One region of the Bacillus thuringiensis genome, then DNA from elsewhere that is predicted to be linked to it. Evidence: predicted binding sites of a transcription regulator. Region 1 holds the regulator's gene; the other holds the start of a gene.

Region 1 (3,202 bases):
GAAATTATTGAAGGGGTGGAATGGGATGAGTAAAGAAGGGTTTCTTAAAGAATTATCAAGTTATCTTAGAAAGTTACCAGAGGAGGAGAGGCAAGATATTTTATCGGATTATGAAGAGCACTTTCAATTTGGGATAGAAGAGGGGAAAACTGAATCAGAAATAATACAGGGCCTTGGTTCTCCGAAAGTAATCGCAAAAGAATTACTTGCGATGTATCGCTTCGATGAAATGAAAAAAAATCCATCGACTTCAAATGTGACAAGAGCTGTTATGGCAGCGATTGGACTTAGTTTGTTTAATTTTATTATTGTGTTAGGCCCGTTAGTCGCAATTATTGCTTTTATATTTTCTTTTTGGATTGGTGGTATTGCTAGTGTAGTAACACCATTTTTCGTGATTGGAAAAGTATTTATGGGTACTTTTATATGGTTGGATCTTTTCGTTAGTATAACGTTTGTTGGAGTAGGTTTATTATTATGTATTATCGCTTTTTATAGTACAAAGTGGTTTAAGAGATTGTGTGTACGATATGTAATATGGAACTTCAAAATGATAAAAGGAGAGTAAATGATGAAAAAACTATTTTTAATCGCTATCGCTTGTATCATTATTGGAGTAATAGGAATTTCCCAAACATATGAAAAAGCAGTACAAACTGCTGAAAAAGGCGATAAAGAAAATATAATTAAAAACGAAACATTAAAAAATATAGAAGTTAAGTTAGATGCCGGGGATATTATTGTCCGAAAATCTCCTGACTCTTCTTTTTATATCAAGCAATCAGGAGATGTACGTAAACAAGAGATTCGTATCGCAGAAGATGGTGACACATTAAAAATTATTGGGGAAAGAGAAAAAGGTGCTTCATTTGATTTTTCTTTTTACGATTTTAGGTTTCAAACGTCTAAATTGACTCTCCTTGTGCCCGAACGCTCCTACCAAGATGTAAAAGTAAATTCATCTGCCGGACAAATCGAAATGAGTGATGTGAAAAGTGATAGCGTAAGTGTTAGAACACTTGCTGGAGAAGTAGAGTTGAAACAAGTAACGGCTAAGAATGTGGAGGGATCGACAAAAGCTGGTGAGGTGAACTTTAAGAAGGTATTAGGGAAAGTGACCGCAAAAACAACAAGTGGGGAAATAAATATTCAAGATCATGATTCTAAGTATAATCTAGAAGCAAGTTCAACTGCGGGAGATATAGATATTACTTTATCGGAAAAACCACAAGATGCGGTAATTACTGGGCAAAGTGCTGCCGGAGATGTAACAATTTTTAATGAAGAAAATAATAACGTAACAATTGGAAATGGTAGTAAAAAGATTAGCGGTAAAACGGCTGCTGGAGATGTGACGATTGAAACTCGCTAATAAGAAATAGAATGTATGGAAATCTATCAAAATACAAAAAAGAAGATAATTACCGTATATAAATAAGGTAATTATCTTCTTTTGTTATTTTTAATGTAAATCACGATATACGCCAATTACTTTCCCGATAACTGACACTTGTTTTAAAATGATAGGTTCTAATGAAGAGTTTTCTGGTTGTAGACGGAAATGGTCTTTTTCTTTATAGAAACGTTTAACAGTTGCTTCGTTATCTTCTGTTAAAGCGACTACAATTTCACCATTATATGCAGACTGTTGTTGGCGAACAACAACTAAATCTCCATCGAAAATACCAGCTTCAATCATACTATCTCCAGAAATACGTAACATGAACACTTGGTCTGCTCCAGCAACAATACTAGCTGGAAGTGGGAAATGTTCCTCTACGCTTTCGACAGCTGTAATTGGTAAACCAGCAGTAACTTTTCCGACAATTGGAACTTGAATAACAGATTGTGTTTCTGTATCGATTCGGTCTACGCCTAAAATTTCAATCGCTCGTGGTTTCGTTGGATCGCGTCGAATGTATCCTTTTTCTTCTAATCGTGATAAATGTCCGTGCACTGTAGAACTAGAAGCGAGGCCGACTGCTTGACCGATTTCACGTACGGAAGGTGGATATCCTTTTTCTTGTACTTTTAGCTTAATAAAGTCGAGAATGTCTTGCTGGCGTTTCGTTAACTTTTCCATGTTTTCTAACACCTCGTTTTCTTTCATTTTTCTTATTAATAAGTATAACATGTGAAAAAACATTCTACAAACATAAGTTCGAACAAATGGCTGATTTATGTTACACTATAGGGAAATAATAGGGAGAAAGAGGGGTTCAAAATGAATGCAATTATTTATGCACGTGTGAGTACAACGAAAGAAGCACAAGAAACATCATTATTACGTCAAAAAGATGAATTATTGCATTTAGCTGAGCGCTATCAAATGAATGTTTCTAAGGTGATTGAAGAGCAGGCTAGTGGATATACAATTGAGCGTGACGGTATATTAGAGGTGTTGGATACAATTCGAGACGAACAAATTGATGTGTTACTTATACAAGATGAAACGCGACTTGGTAGAGGAAATGCGAAAATCGCATTAATGCATTGTTTACATAAAGAAGGTATAAAAGTATATACGCATACACATAATGGTGAATTACAATTGTCGGATTCTGATTCGATGGTATTAGATATTATTGGTATTGTTGAAGAATATCAAAGAAAGATTCATAATTTGAAAATTAAACGAGGTATGCAACGTGCAGTAGAAAAAGGCTATCGTCCAGAAAAAAATTTAAAAAATCGGCATTTAAGTGTAGGAAGAGAGAAAAAAGAAGTGCCAATTGAGGAAATTGTACGTTTGCGAAAAAGTGAACTCACGTTTGAAGAAATTGCAGCAACACTACGTGGATTTGGTCATAATGTTTCAAAGGCGACTGTACATCGTAGATATGTAGAGTATACGAAGCAATTGCTTGATAAAGAAGAGTAACTATTGTATGATAATAATCAGTTTTGATTAGAAGGGGGATTCGAGATGATTAATCACGAACTCGTTGAACGCATTAACTTCTTAGCGAAAAAAGCAAAAGCTGAAGGTTTAACTGAAGAAGAGCAACGTGAGCGTCAATCGCTACGTGAACAATATTTAAAAGGATTTCGTCAAAATATGTTAAACGAACTTAAAGGAATTAAAGTTGTTAACGAAGAAGGTACAGATGTTACACCGACGAAATTAAAAGCTTTAAAAAAGCAAGATAATGCAAAATTAAATTAAAAGATGGGCGAAGCCCATCTTTTTTTATTTGTAAAA
Region 2 (3,202 bases), 2.4 Mb from region 1:
ATGAAAGATATGGAAACTTTAATAAATACATCTCCATATGTCGTATCTACCATTTCCTCTTTCATATAAGCGATGATACAGTAGGGATAGTATTTAGAGTAAAGGGGTAAAGTGTAGAATGGATTTTCAGACAATCAAAGAGTATTTTTCACCAGAAAATATGGATCATATTGTTGAGAGTTATAAAGCGTTCGGACCACTTCTTGGTATTGGTTTACCGATGATAGAGGCGTTGATTCCAGCATTACCGCTTATTGTATTTGTACTGGCGAATGCTGTTGCATTTGGCTTTTGGCTCGGTTTTCTTTATTCATGGCTTGGATCAGTAATGGGTGCCTTACTTGTCTTTTTCATCATCCGCCATTTTGGTCGCAGTCGTTTCTTTTCGTTTGTAAATAAGCATGAGAGAGTACGAAAAGCAATGGGGTGGATTGAAAGGAAAGGATTCGCACCGATTTTTGTTATATTTTGTTTTCCGTTTACACCGTCAGCGCTAATAAATGTTGTCGCTGGTTTATCCCGAATTAGTGTAAAACAGTTTGGGCTAGCGTTAGCATTCGGAAAGCTTGTGATGATTTTTATTTTAACGTATATCGGTCATGATTTAATGTCATTTATTCATAATCCAGTGAAATCAGTCATTGTAGCGATTGGTATTTTTATTTTATGGTATGTCGGTAAGAAAATTGAAGTAAAGTTAGAATTACAGTAAGAATAGTCTTCTTTATAAGTGTAGGCTTCATTATTAAAGGATAAGGGGAGAAGCAGATGAAGAAAACTTTGAAAAAAGAAGGCATAGAGTGGATACGAACAATTTTAATTGGTGTATTATTAGCTGTATTTTTTCGAACGTTTTTCTTTTCAACGTATGTTGTAGAGGGGAAGTCAATGATGCCGACCTTGCAAGATGGCAATATGCTCGTTGTAAATAAGGTGAGTTATCAAGTTGGGGACTTGAACAGATTTGACGTTGTGGTGTTTCATGCGAATAAAAAAGAGGACTATGTAAAGCGAATTATCGGTTTACCTGGAGATCATATTGAATATAGGCATGATAAATTATATATAAACGGACAATTTATTGATGAGCCGTATTTAGAGAAGTATAAGAAAGAGATAAATGGAAGGCAACTAACAGGCGATTTTAAATTAGAAGAGTTAACGAAAGAAAAGCTGGTGCCACCCGGGTTTATTTTTGTAGTAGGTGATAACCGGCTCGGGAGCTGGGATAGTAGGCACTTTGGCTTTGTAAAAGCTGATACAGTCGTCGGGAAAGTTGATTTGCGATATTGGCCAATTCAAGAGGTGCAAACGAATTTTTCAAAAGGTTGATATAATGAAGTAGAAGTATAGAAAAGACAAACAACTCAGTTTGTCTTTTTTCGTGTACTATAATACAATTATAGTAGCAAACTAACGTTCGTTATGTAAGTGAAAGGTGGGGTTACATGTCACTTCGATTTGTGATTGGTAGAGCGGGAAGTGGAAAAAGTACACTTTGTTTACGCGAAGTGCAAGAAGAGTTAAAACAGCGCCCGAGAGGGAAAACAATATTATATCTTGTGCCAGAACAGATGACATTCCAGACGCAGCAGGCGTTAATTGGAAGTGAGGATGTAAGAGGTTCTATTCGGGCACAAGTTTTTAGTTTTTCACGATTAGCGTGGAAGGTGCTGCAAGAAGTTGGCGGAGCAAGTCGTCTTCATATTGATGAAGCTGGTGTACATATGTTACTCCGTAAAATTGTAGAGTCTCGTAAAGATGGATTATCGGTGTTCCAAAAAGCAGCGGAGCAAAACGGTTTCTTTGAACATCTTGGCAGTATGATTGCAGAGTTTAAACGTTACAATGTAACGCCATCTAACGTATATGAAATGTGGCAACAATTAGATGCGCATAGTAGCAGTGCCGAACAAAAGTTACTAGCGAATAAAGTGTATGATTTACAGTTACTATATGATGATTTTGAGCGTGCTTTAATTGGAAAATACTTAGATTCAGAAGACTACCTGCAATTGCTAGTGGAAAAGCTTCCGCAGTCTGAATATGTAAATGGTGCGGAAATTTATATAGATGGATTTCATTCATTCTCCCCGCAAGAGTTAGAGATTTTAAGGCAGCTTATGATTTGTGGAGCGAGAGTGACGATCACGTTAACGATAGATGAAAAAACGTTAGCGCAGCCAGTAAATGAACTCGATTTATTTTATGAAACGACGTTAACGTATGAAAAAATAAAACAAGTAGCGCGTGAAGAGAAAATAGAAATTGAAAAAACAATTCCACTTATAGAACAGCCGCGTTTTCATTCTCCGGCATTAGCGCATTTAGAAGCTCATTATGAAGCGCGTCCGAATGAGAAATTTAACGGTGAAGCGAGTGTAACGATTAGTACAGCTGCGAATTTACGAGCGGAGGTAGAAGGTGTTGCTCGTGAAATTCGTAAACTTGTCGCGGATGAAAAATATCGTTATCGAGATATTGCAGTGCTTCTTCGTAATGGGGAAAGTTATTACGATGTGATGCGAACGTTATTTACAGATTATAATATCCCGCACTTCATCGATGAAAAACGCCCGATGTCACACCACCCATTAGTAGAATGTATTCGTTCTGCACTCGAGATTATTAGTGGGAATTGGCGTTATGATGCGGTGTTCCGTTGCGTGAAAACAGAGCTTTTATATCCATTAGACATAAGAAAAGAAGCGATGCGTGAAGAAATGGATGAATTTGAAAATTACTGTTTAGCGTACGGTGTACAAGGAAAGAGATGGACTGCTGAAGATCCATGGATGTATCGCCGTTATCGTTCTCTTGATGATACGAACGGGATGATTACAGACAGTGAACGTGAAATGGAAGAGAAAATAAATAGGCTACGTGACGTTGTAAGAACACCTGTTATTCGCATGCAAAAAAGGTTAAAGCGTGCAGGGACAGTTATGCAAATGTGTGAAGCAGTTTACTTGTTTTTAGAAGAACTGGATGTTCCGAAGAAACTAGAAGAATTACGTATACGTGCAGAAGAAAGTGGAGATTTCTTATTTGCGACAGATCATGAACAAGTATGGGAAGAAGTAATGAGCCTTCTTGATACATTTGTAGAGATGCTTGGGGAAGAGAAAATGTCTCTTTCTATGTTTACTGACGTTATGTCGACAGGTCTTGAGGCACTTCAATTTGCTAACATTCCGCCGTC

What was found. The regulator LexA, encoded in region 1, represses DNA repair genes until DNA is damaged. The targets are predictions, from matches to a motif close to CGAACATATGTTCG.
Region 2: the regulator LexA is predicted to act here: its motif matches at 1,410-1,423, upstream of addB (helicase-exonuclease AddAB subunit AddB).

Annotation. Positions count from the first base shown of each region.
Region 1 covers NZ_CP012099.1:3,550,015-3,553,216, reverse strand. The annotation lists gene AC241_RS18215 (PadR family transcriptional regulator) at 1-33, shown strand, start outside; gene AC241_RS18210 (DUF1700 domain-containing protein) at 26-568, shown strand; gene AC241_RS18205 (DUF4097 family beta strand repeat-containing protein) at 569-1,372, shown strand; gene lexA (transcriptional repressor LexA) at 1,463-2,083, opposite strand; gene AC241_RS18195 (YneB family resolvase-like protein) at 2,225-2,881, shown strand; gene AC241_RS18190 (DUF896 domain-containing protein) at 2,927-3,166, shown strand.
Region 2 covers NZ_CP012099.1:1,118,716-1,121,917, forward strand. The annotation lists gene AC241_RS05775 (TVP38/TMEM64 family protein) at 119-712, shown strand; gene lepB (signal peptidase I) at 769-1,332, shown strand; gene addB (helicase-exonuclease AddAB subunit AddB) at 1,449-3,202, shown strand, end outside.